Regions from separate parts of the Lentzea sp. NBC_00516 genome, predicted to be linked through region 4. Evidence: riboswitches for the same ligand, from Rfam matches in the RefSeq annotation. Region 4 holds a riboswitch; each other region holds the start of a gene.

Evidence for each region. A riboswitch is a leader RNA that binds a small molecule or an ion and turns the genes downstream of it on or off. The one in region 4 is predicted to bind cobalamin.
Region 1: linked by a shared signal. The riboswitch ahead of cobN (cobaltochelatase subunit CobN) and the one ahead of OG205_RS06735 (hypothetical protein) in region 4 are both predicted to bind cobalamin.
Region 2: linked by a shared signal. The riboswitch ahead of OG205_RS40110 (FecCD family ABC transporter permease) and the one ahead of OG205_RS06735 (hypothetical protein) in region 4 are both predicted to bind cobalamin.
Region 3: linked by a shared signal. The riboswitch ahead of metE (5-methyltetrahydropteroyltriglutamate--homocysteine S-methyltransferase) and the one ahead of OG205_RS06735 (hypothetical protein) in region 4 are both predicted to bind cobalamin.

Annotation. Positions count from the first base shown of each region.
Region 1 covers NZ_CP107840.1:9,637,741-9,641,946, forward strand. Annotated here, with positions in the region: gene OG205_RS44995 (precorrin-2 C(20)-methyltransferase) at 1-574, opposite strand, end outside; gene OG205_RS45000 (precorrin-8X methylmutase) at 571-1,191, opposite strand; gene OG205_RS45005 (hypothetical protein) at 1,188-2,264, opposite strand; cobalamin riboswitch at 2,273-2,407, shown strand; gene cobN (cobaltochelatase subunit CobN) at 2,443-4,206, shown strand, end outside.
Region 2 covers NZ_CP107840.1:8,654,474-8,658,679, reverse strand. Annotated here, with positions in the region: gene OG205_RS40120 (ABC transporter substrate-binding protein) at 1-44, opposite strand, end outside; gene OG205_RS40115 (ABC transporter ATP-binding protein) at 41-781, opposite strand; gene OG205_RS40110 (FecCD family ABC transporter permease) at 781-1,803, opposite strand; cobalamin riboswitch at 1,837-1,956, opposite strand; gene OG205_RS40105 (YciI family protein) at 2,061-2,480, shown strand; gene OG205_RS40100 (3-isopropylmalate dehydrogenase) at 2,603-3,640, opposite strand; gene OG205_RS40095 (S8 family serine peptidase) at 3,917-4,206, opposite strand, start outside.
Region 3 covers NZ_CP107840.1:3,346,827-3,351,032, forward strand. Annotated here, with positions in the region: gene OG205_RS14945 (AMP-binding protein) at 1-500, opposite strand, end outside; gene OG205_RS14950 (enoyl-CoA hydratase/isomerase family protein) at 493-1,233, opposite strand; gene OG205_RS14955 (TetR/AcrR family transcriptional regulator) at 1,310-1,870, shown strand; cobalamin riboswitch at 1,869-2,087, shown strand; gene metE (5-methyltetrahydropteroyltriglutamate--homocysteine S-methyltransferase) at 2,196-4,206, shown strand, end outside.
Region 4 covers NZ_CP107840.1:1,529,965-1,534,170, reverse strand. Annotated here, with positions in the region: gene OG205_RS06740 (ABC transporter substrate-binding protein) at 1-23, opposite strand, end outside; gene OG205_RS06735 (hypothetical protein) at 23-2,494, opposite strand; cobalamin riboswitch at 2,578-2,717, opposite strand; cobalamin riboswitch at 2,763-2,913, shown strand; gene OG205_RS06730 (prenyltransferase/squalene oxidase repeat-containing protein) at 2,947-3,948, shown strand; gene OG205_RS06725 (ribonucleotide-diphosphate reductase subunit beta) at 4,002-4,206, opposite strand, start outside.

The sequences.
Region 1 (4,206 bases), 1.9 Mb from region 4:
GGACGTTGCCGAAAGTGCGGCCCAGCTTGAGGATCGCGGCGCTGTCGGTGTCGGCGAGCCTGGTCGCGAGTTCGGCGGGCGGCAGCGTGCCCGGCAGGATCGTGAGCACCTCGTCGCGTTCCACGAGCGGTGTGCCGAGTACTGCTGAAGCGCCGCTCACGGACGTGACGCCGGGGACCACCTCCCACTCGTAGCGGTCGGCCAGGCGTTTGTGCATGTGCATGTAGGAGCCGTAGAAGAACGGGTCTCCAGCGGCCAGGACGACGACGACGCGTCCGGCGTCGAGGTGCGCGGCCAGCTTGGCGGCGGCCTCCTCGTAGAAGGCGTCGATCTCACCCTGGTAGTCGTCCGTGTCCTCAGTGGTGACCGGGTAGACGAGCTGTTCCATGATCTGCGGATTCGGATCGTCCTGGCTGCGGAAGTAGGGCGCCGCGATGGTCTTCGCGACCGACTTGCCGTGCCGGGCGCTGTGGTACGCCACCACGTCGGCTTCGTTGATGAGCCGCGCGGCCTTGACCGTCAGGAGTTCCGGGTCGCCGGGACCCAGGCCGACGCCGTAGAGCTTGCCCGTCATTCTTCTTCGCTCGCAATCGCGTTGATGGCCGCCGCCGTCATGGCACTGCCGCCGCGCCGGCCGCGCACCACGAGGTGCTCCAGATCCGTTGCGGCCAAAGCTTCCTTGGACTCCGCGGCCCCGATGAACCCGACCGGGATGCCCAGGACCGCGGCGGGCCTCGGGGCTCCGGCGGCGATCAGGTCGAGGAGGTGGAACAACGCCGTGGGGGCGTTGCCGATCGCGATCACCGCGCCGTCGAACCGGTCCGCGAGCAGCTCCAGGGCGGCGGCGCTGCGCGTGTTGCCGATGGTCTGCGCCAGCTCCGGTGTCCGCGGATCCTGCAGGTAGCAAAGGACTTCGTTGTCCTTGGGCAAGCGGCGGCGGGTCACGCCGGACGCGACCATGTTGGCGTCGCACAGGATCGGCGCACCGTTCCGCAACGCCTCCCGGGCGTCGCGCACGACGTTCGGGGAGAATGCGACGTCGTCCGGCAGGTCGGTCATGCCGCACGCGTGGATCATGCGGACGACGACTTTCGCGACGTCGGCGGGGAACCTGGTGAGGTCCGACTCCGCGCGAATGGTGGCGAAGGACTGGCGGTAGATCTCCGCCCCGTCCCTGATGTACTGCGTCAACGGATCTCCTCGTAGCCGTCGCCGGTCGCGACGAACTCGGTCACATCGCCGGCGGGACGACCGCAGCGGCGGGCACAGCCCGACCAGTGCACGGCGCCGGGAGTGTCGGACCTGCTCCCTAGAATTGAAATTGGGGGTACCCGGCCTGGCGCGTGTGTGTGGTCGGACGCATCGGGCCGTGTGTGCGCATCGGGCCGTGTGCGGCCGTTGACCCAAGCGCGCGCATCGGCGCGTACGTCGGAGAGCGACTTCGCGCAGCCGGGGCGTCCGGTGCAGGCGCTGACGCCGTGCCACGGGGAGACCGGGTCGGTGATGAGGCCGGAGGTGTCGGTGCCGGCGGGGACGACCAGGCTGCGCCACGGGGTCAGGCGGAGCGGGACGCCCGGGAGTTGGTGGGCGTCGAGCCGGCCCAGTGGAACGCCTGGGGTCAACGGTGAAGGTGCGACAGGAGTCACAGCCGGGACGAACAAGGCCTCGGAGGAGGCGCCGAAGTGGGCGGTGATCTTTCGCACACCGTCGTCCACTTCGGACAGGCGCCAGGACGCGCCGCGGAGCTGCTGGAAGAGGCGGGCGGCGGTGACCACCGCGTCGACGGGGTCGGTGACGCGGATGCCGGTGTCGCGGCCGGCGAGCAGGAGCACGTCGCCTGCCAGGCCGATGTCGCCGCCCAGCCCGCTCACCGAGGCCCCGACCGTCACCAGGAAACGCCCTGGTAGCGAAGCCAGCGCCGGGTCCGCGCACAGGGCCGCGTCGATCGCGTCGACCAGCGCCTGGTTGTCGTCCAGCGGGGCGGCGATGATGTTGCGGATCCGCTCGTGCGACGCGGAGGGCAGCAGTCCGGCCGCGGCCAGTCGCGCGCCCAGTTCCACGCCGTCCGCCAGCCCCCTGATCTGGAGGTTCGCCCGCGAGGTCAGTTCGACCGAGCCGGTGCCGAGTTCGAGCGACGCGAGGCGCACGACGTCCCACTGAGCAGCGGAAAGAGTGCCGCCCGGCACCCGGATGCGCGCCAGCCCGCCGTCGGCCGCGGCGTGCAGCTCGACGGCGCCGGGGCAGGCGTCCGGGTGACTACGCATAGGTCGGACTGTAACCCGCCGGTTAGGGTGAGCCCGAACGACGAAGCGCAGGAGGAAGCCGGTGTGAATCCGGCGCGGTCCCGCCACTGTGACCAGCGAACACCGCTGGGAGTCAGGAACTCCGCTTCGCCAGTCACCCGCACTTTGGGGCGAGGACCCCACGAGGGATGGAGCCTGCGTGATCCTGTTGCTGTCGACCTCCGACACCGACCTGCTGTCGGCGCGTGCGAGCGGCGCCGAGTACCGGCTCGGCAACCCCGCGCGACTCACGACCGACGACCTGCCCGAGTTGATCCAGGACGTCAGCCTCGTCCTCGTGCGCATCCTCGGCGGGCGCCGGATGTGGGAGGAAGGCCTCGACTGGCTGCTGGCGTGCGGCCTGCCGGTGGTGGTGCTCGGCGGCGAGCAGCAGCCGGACGCCGCGCTGATGGAGCTGTCGACGGTGCCCGGTGGCGTGTGCGCCGAGGCGCACCTCTACCTCGCGCACGGCGGTCCGGCGAACCTCACCGAGCTGCACAAGTTCCTGTCGGACACCGTGCTGCTGACCGGCCACGGCTTCGAGGCCCCCGCCGCCACCCCCACGTGGGGTGTGCTGGAACGCGAGGGCACCCCAGAAGGCCCGACGGTCGCGGTGCTCTACTACCGCGCGCATCACGTGGCCGGGAACACTGCCTTCGTCCACGCCCTGTGCGACGCGATCGAGGCCAAGGGCGGGAAGCCCCTGCCGGTCTTCTGCTCCTCGCTGCGCACCGCCGAACCCGAACTGCTCGACACGCTGCGCCAAGCCGACGCGCTCGTCGTGACGGTGCTCGCGGCGGGCGGCACGAACCCCGCGAAGGCGTCCGCCGGTGGCGACGACGACGCGTGGGACGTCGGCGCGCAAGCCGCGCTCGACGTGCCGATCCTGCAGGGGTTGTGCCTCACGTCGAGCCGCGAGTCGTGGGACGAGAACGACGACGGACTGTCTCCTTTGGACACCGCGACCCAGGTCGCGATCCCCGAGTTCGACGGCCGGATCATCACGGTTCCGTTCTCCTTCAAGGAGATCGACTCCGACGGCCTCACCGTCTACGTGGCCGACCCGGAACGGGCGCTGCGCGTCGCGGGCATCGCGGTCCGGCACGGCAGGCTGCGGCACATCCCGGTCGCGGAGCGCAAGATCGCGGTGATGCTGTCGGCGTACCCGACCAAGCACTCCCGCATCGGCAACGCGGTCGGCCTGGACACGCCGGCGTCGACCGTGCGGTTGCTGAAGGCCATGCAGGAGCACGGTTACGACATCGGCGACGCGCTGCCGGGTGTGCAGGAGCTGGACGGCGACGCGCTGATCCACGCGTTGATCGCGGCCGGTGGTCAGGACGCGGACTGGCTGACGCAGGAGCAGTTCGAGAGCAACCCCGTGCGCATCGCGGCCGCGGACTACCGGGAGTTCTACGAGACGCTTCCCGAGGACTTCCGCGAGTCGATGCAGGAGCACTGGGGCGAGGCCCCTGGCACGCTCTTCGTGGACCACAGCAAGTCCAAGGACGGCGAGATCGTGCTGGCCGCGTTGCGGTCCAACAACGTCGTCGTGATCGTGCAGCCGCCGCGCGGGTTCGGCGAGAACCCGATCGCGATCTACCACGACCCGGACCTGCCGCCGTCGCACCACTACCTCGCGGCGTACCGGTGGATCGAGTCGAACTTCGGCGCGGACGCGGTCGTGCACGTCGGCAAGCACGGCAACCTGGAGTGGTTGCCCGGCAAGACCGTCGGCATGTCGGCATCCTGTGGCACGGACGCGGCGCTCGGCGATCTGCCGCTGGTCTACCCGTTCCTCGTCAACGACCCCGGTGAGGGCACGCAGGCCAAGCGCCGCGCGCACGCCACGCTGGTCGACCACCTCGTGCCGCCGATGGCCCGCGCCGACAGCTACGGCGACATCGCGCGCCTGGAGCAGTTG
Region 2 (4,206 bases), 2.9 Mb from region 4:
CAGCCGGAGATCAACAGCACAGCGGCACACACAACAGTTCTCAAGGGGTGACCTCCTGGTCGAACAGGAGCTGGGGAACTCCCGTGGTCGGATGCCGCACGACGTGCGCGGTGACGTGGAAAACCTTGGCGATCAGCTCGGGGACCAGCACCTCGGCCGGTGTGCCGGACGCGACGATCCGTCCTTCGTCCAGCACGTACAGCCGGTCGCAGAAGGAAGCGGCGAGGTTCAGATCGTGCAGAACCGTCAGAACCGTGATGCCCAGCCCGCGCGTGAGCCGGAGAACGTCGAGCTGATGCCGGATGTCGAGGTGGTTCGTGGGCTCGTCCAGCACGAGCACGCGCGGTTCCTGGGCGATCGCGCGAGCGATGAGCACGCGTTGACGCTCCCCGCCGGACAAACTGAGGAAGCTGCGTGAAGCGAGGTGCGACACGTCCACGGTGGACAGTGCTTCGGAAACCACCCGGGAATCACGCGCGGGATCGCGGTCGTGCGGCAGCCTGCCCATCTCCACGACCTCGGCGACCGTGAAGTCGAACTCGACCTGCGACTCCTGGGTCAGAGCGGCGAGGTGGCGGGCGACGTCGTGTCGCTTGTGGACGTTCTCGCCGTCGAGCAGGACGGTGCCGGCGTCCGGCTTGAGCGCCCTGTACACACAGCGCAACGTCGTCGACTTGCCGCTGCCGTTGGGGCCGACGATGCCGACGACCTCACCGGAGGCGTTCAACGAAATGCCGGAGATGATGTTCCGGACGGTGACGTCGTGCAGCTCGACGCGCATCAGCGGCCTCCGAAGACGTAGGACCTGCGGCGCATCAGGAAGATGAAGCACGGCACGCCGAGCGCGGCCGTGATGACGCCGAGCGGCAGTTCCTCCGGTGCGGCGAGCATCCGCGCGGCCACGTCGACCCACACCAGGAACGACGCTCCGGCCAGCGGTGCGAGCGCCAGGACCTTGCGGTGGTCTGCGCCGACGACCATGCGCGTCAGGTGCGGCAGCATCAGCCCGACGAACCCGACGGCGCCGCTGACCGCCACCAGCACGCCGGTCATGGCGGCGGTGACGATGAACAGGTGCGTGCGGAACCGGTTGACCGCGACGCCGAGCGTGGTCGCGGTCTCGTCGCCCATCGCCAGCGCGTTGAGCTTCCGCGCCTTGGTCGCCAGGTAGACGATGCCGGCCGCGGTCACGACGGCGGCGACGGGCAGCGACTGCCAGTTCGCCCCGCCGAGGCTGCCGAGCAACCAGAACATCGCGGCCCGCGCCGCCTCACCGCGCGGCGCCTGGAACACCAGCAGCATCGCCACGGCGGAGAACCCGTACGCGAGCGCCGTCCCGGTCAGCACGAGCCGCAACGGTGTGAGCCCACGGCTCGTGCGCGCGGTGATGTAGACCAGGGCCGTGGCGCCGAGACCGGTCAGGAACGCCCCCACCGACAACGCGTAGACGCCGAGACCGGACAGGATTCCGAGCGTCGCCACCGCCGTCGCCCCCACACTCGCTCCCGACGAGATGCCGAGCACGTAGGGGTCGGCCAACGCGTTGCGCACCATCGCCTGGATCGCGACGCCGACGGTGCTCAGCCCCGCCCCGACGACCGCGGCCAGCAGGACGCGGGGAAGCCGGATGTCCCAGACGATGTGGTACTGCCCGGCGAGGTCGGCGGGGATCGTGCCACCGGTCAGCGCCGCCCACAGCAGTTCGAGCGTGAGGTCGAACGGAACGGAGACGGGGCCGAGCGCGACGCCCGCGACGAGGCTGACGGCGAGCACGCCGACGAGCACGCTGATCTTGGAGAGCACTGGGTCCTTCCCGCAGTCCACGGCGGAGTCGGAAGTTCTAGGGCACCGTGAGCGGGTGTTCGGGCTCGTCCCTGGGTGGGACCTACCGTTGCGGGTCAGCGCCGGACTTCGACCGGTCTTCCCCCACGCACGACTGACCCGACCCTACCTGCGAAAACAGAAAGTTCGAAAATTCTCGGGGTGTGATGTCGATCCGGGCAGCGGCCCGTTCGACCTGTGGACGTCACCGAGGAAGACAACGAGCGAGGAGATCCACCGTGAAGTACATCCTGATCATGCGTGCCACCGACGAGGCCTACGCGAACATGGGCGAATTCGACTTCGACAAGATGCTGGAGACGGTCGGCGCGTTCAACGAGGAACTGGTCCGCGCCGGCGTGCTGCTGGCCGCCGAGGGGCTTTCCGAGCCGTCCGAGGGCGTCGTCGTCGACTACTCCGCCGAACCCCCGGTCGTCACGGACGGCCCCTACGGCGAGACCAAGGAGCTGTTCAACGGCTTCTACCTCCTCAACGTGTCCTCGAAGGAGGAGGCGATCGAGTGGGCCAAGCGCATGCCGATGGCCGGCCCGGGGTTCAAGACCGAGATCCGGCGCGTGCCGACGATCGACGAGTTCCCGCAGGACAACGAGTGGATCCAGAAGGAGCGCACATGGAGGGAAGCCAACGGCCAACTTTGACCGGAGCCCGCGAAGGCGCCCCGGCGTATCTGGGCAACGCCTTCCTGTACTGGTTACTCGTGAAAAAAACAGCCCCGGCCGGAAAATCCGGCCGGGGCTTCAAAACGTCTTGCGGATGAACCTCAGCCAGTGCGGACGTTCGACGACACGAGTGCCGCGAGACGGTCGCCGATGGCGTAGGTGGCCCCAGGCGACTGGTGGTCCCTGGTAGCGAGATCAAAGGCCACTGAGGCCTCGATCCGGCGTGCCGACTCGTGCTCGCCGAGGTGGTCGAGCAGCAGCGCGACCGACAGCACGGCGGCCGTCGGGTCCGCGATGCCCTGGCCCGCGATGTCCGGTGCCGAACCGTGGACCGGCTCGAACATCGACGGGTTGCGACGGGTCACGTCCATGTTTCCCGACGCGGCCAGGCCGATGCCACCCGTGACGGCGGCGGCGAGGTCGGTCAGGATGTCGCCGAACAGGTTGTCGGTGACGATCACGTCGTACCGGCCCGGGTCGGTGACCAGGTGAATGGTCGCCGCGTCCACGTGCTGGTAGGCCACGGTGACCTCAGGGTGCTGCAGCGAGACCTCCTCGACCACGCGCGACCACAACGAGCCGGCGTACGTGAGGACGTTCGTCTTGTGCACCAAGGTCAGGTGCCGGCGCGGACGGTTCGAGGCACGCGCGAAGGCGTCCCGGACCACGCGCTCGACGCCGAACGACGTGTTCAGCGAGACCTCGGTGGCGATCTCGTGCGGCGTGTCCTTGCGGAGCAGGCCGCCGTTGCCCGCGTACGGGCCTTCTGTGCCCTCGCGGACCACCACCATGTCGATCTCCGGCGGGTCCGCGAGCGGGCTGCGGACACCGGGGTAGAGACGAGCCGGGCGGAGGTTCACGTGGTGGTCAAGTTCGAAGCGCAGCCTCAGAAGCAGGCCCCGCTCCAGAATTCCGCTCGGCACCGACGGGTCGCCCACCGCGCCGAGCAGGATCGCGTCGTGCTGGCGAAGCTCTCCCAGCACCGACTCGGGCAACAACTCTCCCGTGGCGTGCCAGCGCGCCGCGCCGAGGTCGTAGCGAGTGATCTCGGCCGCCGGAACGACCTCTCCGAGGACCTTCAGGGCCTCAGCGATGACCTCGGGCCCGATCCCGTCTCCTGGGATCACTGCGAGCCGCATCCACACACCTCCCAGGTGTCAGTCCCCAATTGGTGGGACTACTTTCCTTCGCGAAAGGCTACCGGCATCCAGGCCGCTCGCCGCATGCCGGACACCCCATCGGGGTGTTATCTCCCGTACTGCGGGACACCCACACGGCCCATATCCCACTTTCGAGTGTCACTCGACCGCAGGAACGGGGTCGCGTCAAGGGGTGACGGCAGGCAGTTCCAGGCCGTGACATGCCGAGAGGCCCGGTTCCAAACGAAGAACCGGGCCTCTCGTGAAACATCCGATCTAGTAGGCGCCGCCCCGGCCACTCGACTTCACCAGGACGACCGACGCGCGGTCACCGTTGGCGTTGTGGTGGTTGAGGACCAGCAGCCCCTCGGACTTGTCGGCCTTCAGCGAGGCCTCGTTCTTGTTCACCACGAGCGCGGTACCCGGCTTCGCGAGGTACGAGAGCGCCGCGTCGCCGCCGCCTTGCGCCCACAGACCCGGCTTGAGCGGGTCGTAGGACAGGTTGCGGTCGATGACGTCGACGAGCTTGTTCGCGTTGCCCGGCGCGGCGTAGTAGCCACCGACGC
Region 3 (4,206 bases), 1.8 Mb from region 4:
CCGCCGAGCGTCAGCCAGTAGGAGTGTGACAGCACGCACGCCTTCGGCTTTCCCGTCGTGCCCGAGGTGAACTGCAGGCCGACCGGCGCGGACACCTCGGCCTGCACGAACCCGTCGACGGGCTCCAACTTCTCGACGTAGTGCACCACGTGATCGGCGAGCAGTGGCCGGAACTCCTCGGTGCTGACCACGGCGACCACCTCGGCGGTCCGCAGCACGTGATCGGCGTCGACCGAGCGGTACCTGACGTTGAGCGGCACGGCCGTGGCACCGAGCTTGATCAGCGCGAACCACACCAGCGGGAACTCCGGCACGTTCCGCAGCATGATCCCGACCCGGTCACCCGCGCGGATCCCCTTGCCCCGCAACGCCTGCGCGTACCCGTCGGACAGCGCGTCGATCTGGGCGAACGTGAACGAGCCACCCGGATCGAACGTCCACGCGGTCTTGTCCGGCCACCGCGTGACGGCCGTCCGCAGCGCGAAGACGAGGTCAGCCACGGCCGAACTCCTCCCGTGGCTCGTCCCCCTCGCCGGACAGGCTCGTGACGATCGCGTGGTCGACCTCGGTCGCCATCGCCTGCTCCAGCGTCGAGTCCAGGCCCAGGTCGATCGCCTTTTTCGCGAGCCCGGCGGCGACCGGTGGCTGGTCGGCGATGCGGCGCGCGAGCTTCATCGCGTGCTTCTCGTGGTTCAGGACGTAGGAGTTGATCAGCCCCAGCTGGTGCGCGCGGGGAGCGTGGATCCGTTCGCCGAGCAGGAGCATCTCCTTGGCGCGCGCCAGGCCGACGAGCTTCGGCAACAGGCTGGAGATCCCGCCCGTCACGCTGAGCCCCACGCCGACCTCGGGAAACCCGAACTCCGCGCTGGTCTGCGCCACCACCAGGTCGCACCCCAGCGCGAACTCCGCGCCCGCGCCCAGCGCGTAGCCGTGGACCGCGGCGATCACGATGCCGGGGAAGTCGCGGATCGCGCGGGTCACGTCCTGGATGCGCTCCAGCCGTGCCCGCGTCTGCTCCTCGGTCTCGACCGGGACCGGCTCCTTCAGGTCGTGGCCGGCGCAGAACGCCTTGCCGCGCCCGGCCAGCACGATCACCCGCGCCTGGTCCTCCCGTGCCCGCGCGAACGCGGCCAGCAGGTCCTCGACCAGCGCCGGGACGACGGCGTTGAGCCGTTCCGGACGGTTCAGGTGCACCTGCGCGATGCCCTCGGCACAGGAGTAGTCGACGGTCATCTCTCCCCTTCGATCGATCGATCGATCGGGCCTGACGCTAGAGTGACGGCGTCCAGGCGGTCAAGGGAGGCAGCAGATGACGACGGAGGAACGGGTCCGCGAGGCCGCCGTGCGGTTGTTCGCCGAACGCGGCTTCCACGGCACCGGCATCCGCGACCTCGCGCAGGCCGCGGGGCTCTCGTCGGCGACGCTCTACCACTACATGGGCACCAAGGAAGACCTGCTGGTCGAGATCATGCGCACGAGCCTCACCGAGTTGATCGGCAAGGCCGAGCAGATCACCGGGGACGAGACCGACCGTCTCGTCTCGCTGGTCAAGATGCACGTGCGGGCGCACGCCGAGAAGCCGCGCGAGACAGCGGTGGTGGACGGCGAGATGCGTGCGCTGACCGGCGAGCGCCGCGAGGAGATCGTGGCGTTGCGCGACCGCTACGAACGCTTCTGGCAGGACGCGATCGACGACGGCGTGAAGGCGCGCAAGCTCAAGGTGGCCGATCCGAGTGTCGCCCGGCTGGCGTTGCTGGAGATGTGCAGCGGCGTCTCCCGGTGGTACTCCCCTGCCGGGCCGGTCAACTTGAGTGATCTCACCATTCAATACGCCGCCATGGCGCTGGGCATGCTCGGCGCCGCCCGCTAGTGTCGGTCCTGCCAGCGGTTCACCTGGGCTCGTTCCGGGTGGAGCAAAAGGGAACCCGGTGCGAGTCCGGGACTGCCCCGCAGCGGTGAGTGGGAACGAAAGCCGTCAGAAGCACTGGGTCTGCCAGATCTGGGAAGCGACGGCCGGTAGGAGCGAACCCCAGGGTTCGAGAACGGCGCCCACGAGTCCGAAGACCTGCCGCCGGTCCGCGCGCCGACCCGGTGCGCGGTGCTCCGGAGCCTCTCGGGCGGGCTGACGGGCACGGCTCCGTGCCGCCCTGCTCGCGTGTCTCCGGTGCTTCCGCACGCTCGCGAGGAGAGAGCCTGTGACCATTGGCAGCACTGTTTTCGGCTACCCCCGGATCGGACCGAAGCGCGAGCTGAAGCGCGCGGTCGAGCAGTACTGGGCCGGGAAGATCGACGAAGCCGCACTGCGGGAGACCGCCAGGAACCTGCGGGCCCAGACCTGGGCCGAACTGTCCGAACTGGACTCCGTGCCGTCGAACACGTTCTCGTTCTACGACCAGGTGCTCGACACGTCGTTGCTGTTCGACGCGATCCCGCAGCGGTTCCGCGACCTCGGACTGTCCGAACTGGACACCTACTTCGCGGCGGCACGCGGCCGGGACGGCGCCGCGGCCCTGGAACTCACGAAGTGGTTCGACACGAACTACCACTACCTGGTGCCGGAACTGGGCCCGGACACCGAGTTCCGGCTGGCCGGCGACAAGCCGATCGCCGAGTACCGCGAGGCGCTCGAACTCGGCATCACGACCCGGCCGGTACTGCTCGGCCCGGTCACGTACCTGTTGCTGGCCAAGAGCACGGTCCCCGGTTTCGAACCGCTGACGCTGCTCGACCGCCTGCTGGAGGCGTACGTCGAACTGCTCGGCCGCCTGCGCGTCGAGGGCGTGGAGTGGGTGCAGATCGACGAACCGGCGTTCGCCGCCGACCGCACACCGGCCGAACTGAACGCGTTGCGCCGCACGTACCGGACGCTCAGCGGGCTGCCCGGCAGGCCGAAGCTGCTGGTCACCGGCTACTACGGTGACCTGGGCGAGGCGCTGCCGATCCTGGCCTCCTCGCAGGTCGAGGCGATCGGCATCGACCTCGTGAGCGCGCCGGACACGTCGGTCGCGATCCCCGCGTTGCGCGACAAGATCCTGGTGGCCGGCCTGGTCGACGGCCGCAACGTGTGGCGCACCGACCTGCACGCCGCGCTGGCGAAGGCCGCGACGCTGCTGGGTTTCGCGAGCGAGGTCGTCGTGTCGTCGTCCTCCACGCTGCTGCACGTGCCGTACGACCTGGAGGCCGAGGACCTGGAGCCGGACGTGCAGGCGCGGCTCGCGTTCGCGCGGCAGAAGGTGCGCGAGATCGTGGTGCTGGGCAAGGCTTTGCGCGACGGGGCCGACGGTGCGTGGGCGGACGAGGCGAAGCGCCAGGTGCCCAGCCCGCGCCGCGACGACCACGTCCGGGCGCGCATCGCGTCGTTGCGGCCGGAGCACAGCCTCCGCGCGCCGTACGAGGACCGTGCCGCCGCCCAGCAGGCACGGCTCGGGTTGCCGCCGCTCGCGACCACGACGATCGGCTCGTTCCCGCAGACAGGTGACATCCGCAAGGCGCGCGCGGCCGTGCGCAGCGGTGAGATCACCGAGGACGAGTACGGGCAGCGGATGCGGGACGAGATCGGTCGCGTGATCGATCTGCAGGAGGACATCGGCCTGGACGTGCTGGTGCACGGCGAACCCGAGCGCAACGACATGGTCCAGTACTTCGCCGAGCACCTGGAAGGCTTCGCCAGCACGCAGTTCGCGTGGGTGCAGTCGTACGGGTCGCGGTGCGTGCGGCCGCCGATCATCCACGGCGACGTCTCGCGCCCGAAGGCGATGACGGTGCCGTGGAGCACCTACGCGCAGTCGCTGACGTCCAAGCCGGTCAAGGGAATGCTGACCGGTCCGGTGACGATCCTCGCGTGGTCGTTCGTCCGCGACGACCAGCCGCTGGCCGACACGGTGAACCAGGTGGCGCTGGCGTTGCGCGACGAGATCCGCGACCTGGAGGCCGCCGGGATCCGGGTGGTGCAGGTCGACGAACCGGCGTTGCGCGAGCTGCTCCCGTTGCGCCGGAAGGACCAACCGGCCTACCTGGAGTGGTCGGTGGGCGCGTTCCGGCTCGCCACCGCGGGTGCGACGCCGGGCACCCAGATCCACACCCACCTGTGCTACTCGGAGTTCGGCGAGGTGATCGGCGCGATCTCCGACCTCGACGCCGACGTCACGACCATCGAGGCCGCGCGGTCCAAGATGGAGATCCTGGAGGGCCTGGAGTTCCCGCGGG
Region 4 (4,206 bases):
GCGGCGGCGAGAACTCTCTTCATCACTGAACCCCCTGAGTGAGACGACGGCGAAGCAGCAGAACGAGACCGGCGAGCACCATGGCGCCGCCGAATGCGAAGTAGGACCACAGCGGCGGATGCCACGGCGCGTTCTGGGCGACCAGTGCGGGAACCGGTTCGGCGTCCGTCAGCGGCAGGCGCACCACCGGCGACAGCCCGGACCCGTCCGCGCTGATCCACGAGCGGCCCGCGATGCCCTGTGCGCCAACGAGACTCGTGCCGAAGTCGGTCGCGCCGTCACCGCCGGACACCCGCGGCAGACCACCGTCGGCGAGCACCATCCCGCCGATCGTCTTCGCGGTGCCGCTCACGTCCAGGCCCGCCGCCTGCCGGGCGCCCGCGACCGAGGCGCTCAACGCGATGGAGGGCGCGCCGCCTTCGTCGTCGACCATGCCCTTGCCGTTCGGCTTGGCGCTGAGCAACGAGATCGCCTTCACGAACGCGGCCGCGCGTTCCTTCGACCACTCGGCCGGGGCCTGGGCGGCGGGCGCGTCCTCGGTGAACGGCCTGCTGTTCAGCGCGGTCACCGCGGCGGCAGTGGAGGCGAGATCCCCTGCCTTGCAGTCGTTCTCGTCCATGTGCTCCGGGAAGGTGCCGTCCGCGCACTGGCGAACGGCGAGCGCCTCGATCGCCTGGCCGGGGTCGGCGACGGTGGCGAGCACCGCCCAGGTGTGGCGGCGGACGGAGTCCTCGGAGTCCGCGAACGAACCGGTGTCGGTGAACAGGCCGTCCGCGCCCCGCAGCCCGGCCAGTTCGGTGCGCAGCCGGTTCGCGAGGTCGTCGGACTTCTGGAACTGAGCGAGGATCACGAGTTTCGCGAGCGGTTCGGCGTAGGCGGCCTCGCCGGTCTCCTGCCCGGCGCCGTGCGCGTAGGCGTTGATCGCGTCCGGCGTCAGCAGGAACTCCGTGGCCTTCTTCGCCGCGTCCGGCTGTTCGCCCAACGCGTGCAGCGCCAGCACCAGGTCCGCGGTCGCGTCGTAGTCGACGTAGGTCCTGTCGTTCTCGGTGACCTCGACGTGGTCGCCGCGCACGAGCTTGTTGGCCAGATAGGCGCCGAGCTTCGCGGCGGACGTCTTCGCGGCCGGTTGCACGGTCTTCGGCGCCGGGGCAGGTTGGCGGACCACGGCCTTCGGCCTGGTCGCCGGCGCGGGCGTCTGAACGGTGACCGTCGCGGTCGTGGTGTGCCCGGTGACAGGTGGCGGCGTGGTCGTCGTGCTCTGAGAAGTCGTGGTGGTTCGAGACGTGGTCGTCGTCGTGGTGCTGCTCGGCGTGGTGGGCTCGGGCCCTTCGCCCTTGGCGAGCGCGTAGAAACCGGTCTGCGACAACCCGAGCGAGGCCTGCGCGCTCGCCCTGATCCACGTGTCGATGCCGGAGATGCCGCCGGTGCGCGCTGCCTGGTACGAGGCCGGGTTGTACGCGATCGCACCGATCTGCCCGGCCAGCGCGGTGCCCGAGTCGGACTCGCCTGCCTGCGCGGACTTCAGGAACTCCGTGCCCCTGCCCACCTCAGGGCCTGCGCCGCCTGCATCAGCGAGCGCCTGCACGATCAGGCCGGTGCTGTTGGTGTTCGGCGCCTCGGTCCCGACACCGCCACCCCAGCCACCACTGTCGGCCTGGTTGTTCTTCAGCCACGTCACGGTCCTGGCGATCGGCTCGTCGAGCCCGGCCGCCCCGGCGCGCTTCGCGGCGAGCATGGCCGACAGCGCGAGGCCGGTCGCGTCACCGTCCGGGGACGACGAGCCGTCGGCCTTGCCCTCGTCACACGACGACACCTTGAGGCCCTCAGGCCCCTGCACGTACCCGAAGAAGATCCGGAAATAGCCCTCGGAACACTGCTGCGTCACCATCTTGTCGATGGCGGGCTGGTCGTTCTCCCCCGCCACCGCCAGGCCGATCACGGCGAGGGACTGGCCGAACATGTTGGCGTTGTTGTTCACCATGTCCGACCACTCGGGGTTCTTCGAGTAGTCGCTGATCCGGCCGGCGTCGACGCCGGAACGGCGGATCGCCGCCTTCGTCTCGGCGACCATGTCGTGGCCGTCGAAGTCGCGCGGGTCGCGGCCGGAGATCTGCGCGGTGAGCAGGGTCTTGGCCACAGCACCGCCGACGATGATCTGGTCGAAGCCCTGGCCGGGAGCGAGGCCGTCCCAGGTGAAGTAGTCGGTGGCGTGCCCCTGGTCGTCCAGGAACTTGACGATCGGCTCGGCGAGCGCGCCGTCGCCGGACGCGTGCATCGCGAAGACCAGGTCGATCATCAGACCGTGGTCGGGCAGCTCGCCGCCGAGCGGGTTCTCCAGGGTGCCGTCGGGTCGAAGCTGGTGGGAGAGCCACACGGAGCTGGAGTGGGCGGCTTCGCGATCTCCCGCGGCGGCCGCGGTTCCGGCGATCGCCGTGGTGATCAGGCCCGCGCTGACGACGAACGCCAGTGCGGCCAGGCTCCTTCGCCGGGTCATCCTCTCCCCCTCCTCGTGCTGCTCGAGGAGAGGAGACGGCGCGGGGCGCCGGCAGCCACCCCTGCGTTTCGCGACAGCGGTCGGTCTGTTCACCCCGCCCGGATGGTGACCCGACTCGCCACTGCAGCAGTGGCCCACGGTTGCGCGACAGTGCCGGATTCCGACCGGCTTCCCCGTCACGGGCGAGGTATGAAGTTGTCGAGCCGAGCGAGGCTAACACCTGGAAACCGCCGATCGGCACCGCCTTCGGGGTCGGAGGCGAGCGTCACATCGCAACTCGGCACGAGGTCTTGCGCGACATGAGAACCTGTTGGGCGTTCAGCGCGGCGCGGGGGAAGTCCGGTGAGAATCCGGCGCTGTCCCGCAACGGTGTGCCCATTCGGGCGAGCCCGGTCACCCGCATCGCGCGGTGTTCACCAACTCCTGTCGTGGAAGTGCGGGAAAGGGTTCTCATGAGACGTCTGGTGCTCGCTGCTGTCCTGATGCTGGGCATTGGCACCGCTGTCACCCCCGCGGTGGCGGCAACGCACAACAAGTCCGACGCCGCCGCGGGCTGGCTCGCGCGGCAACTGGTCGACGGCGAACGGTTCGAGGCCGACTTCGGTGGCGAGAAGTTCCCCGACCAGGGCCTGACCATCGACGCGATCTTCGCGTTCGCGGCCGCTCGTTCCTCGGACACCAACGCCGAGAAGGCCATCACGTGGCTGGCCAAGCCGGAGATCACCACCGGGTACGTCGGTTCCGGCACCGAGGCCTACGCGGGCGCGCACGCCAAGCTGTTGCTGGCGGCGAAGGTGCGGCACAAGAACGGCAACTCGTTCGGCGGTGCCGACCTGGAAGCCGGTCTGCGCGGCCTGCTCGCGCCGTCGGGCAGGTTCTCCGACCGCTCGGACTTCGGTGACTTCTCCAACGCCTTCACCCAGTCCCTGGCGCTGCTGGCCCTCGACCGCACGCCGGGCGGCACGCCCGCGGCGGCCAGGACCTTCCTCGCCGGAACCCAGTGTCCTGACGGAGGTTTCCCGCTGAACTTCGGCCAGACCCCGTGCGCCAGTGACGTGGACTCGACCGCGCTGGTCGTGCAGGCGTTGCGCGCCACCGGTGACAGCGTGAACGCCGCCGAAGGCACCACGTGGCTCGTGTCGAAGCAGAACGCCGACGGCGGTTTCTCCGTCGGCGCCAACGCGTCCAACGCGAACAGCACCGGTCTGGCCGCGCAGGCGCTGGCCGGTCACCGCCCGGCCGCCGCGACGCAGGCACGGCAGTTCCTGCGTTCGCTCGCGGTCGGCTGCCCGGGTGCCGTCGCGGACCGAGGCGCGATCGCCTACGACGCAACGGGATTCGACCAGACGACCGCTCCGCGTGCCACGGCTCAGGCGGTCCTCGGCCTGACCGGGGTCAAGCTCGCGAACCTCGACGGCGGCGGCAACCCCGCCGCGCCGACGCTCGCCTGCTGACGAAGCGGTGCCCCTGACCGGCTTCCCGGTCAAGGGCACCGCACCCGCACGACTCAGAAGTCCTCGTCGAACGCCACCGTGCCGGTCACACCGACCTGGTAGGCCGACACGCGCCGTTCGAAGAAGTTCGACAGCTCCTGCACGTCCTGCAGCTCCATGAACGCGAACGGGTTCTTGGAACCGTAGATCGGCTCGATGCCGAGCACCTGCAGCCGCCGGTCCGCGACATGCTCCAAATAGGACCGCATGTCCGCCACC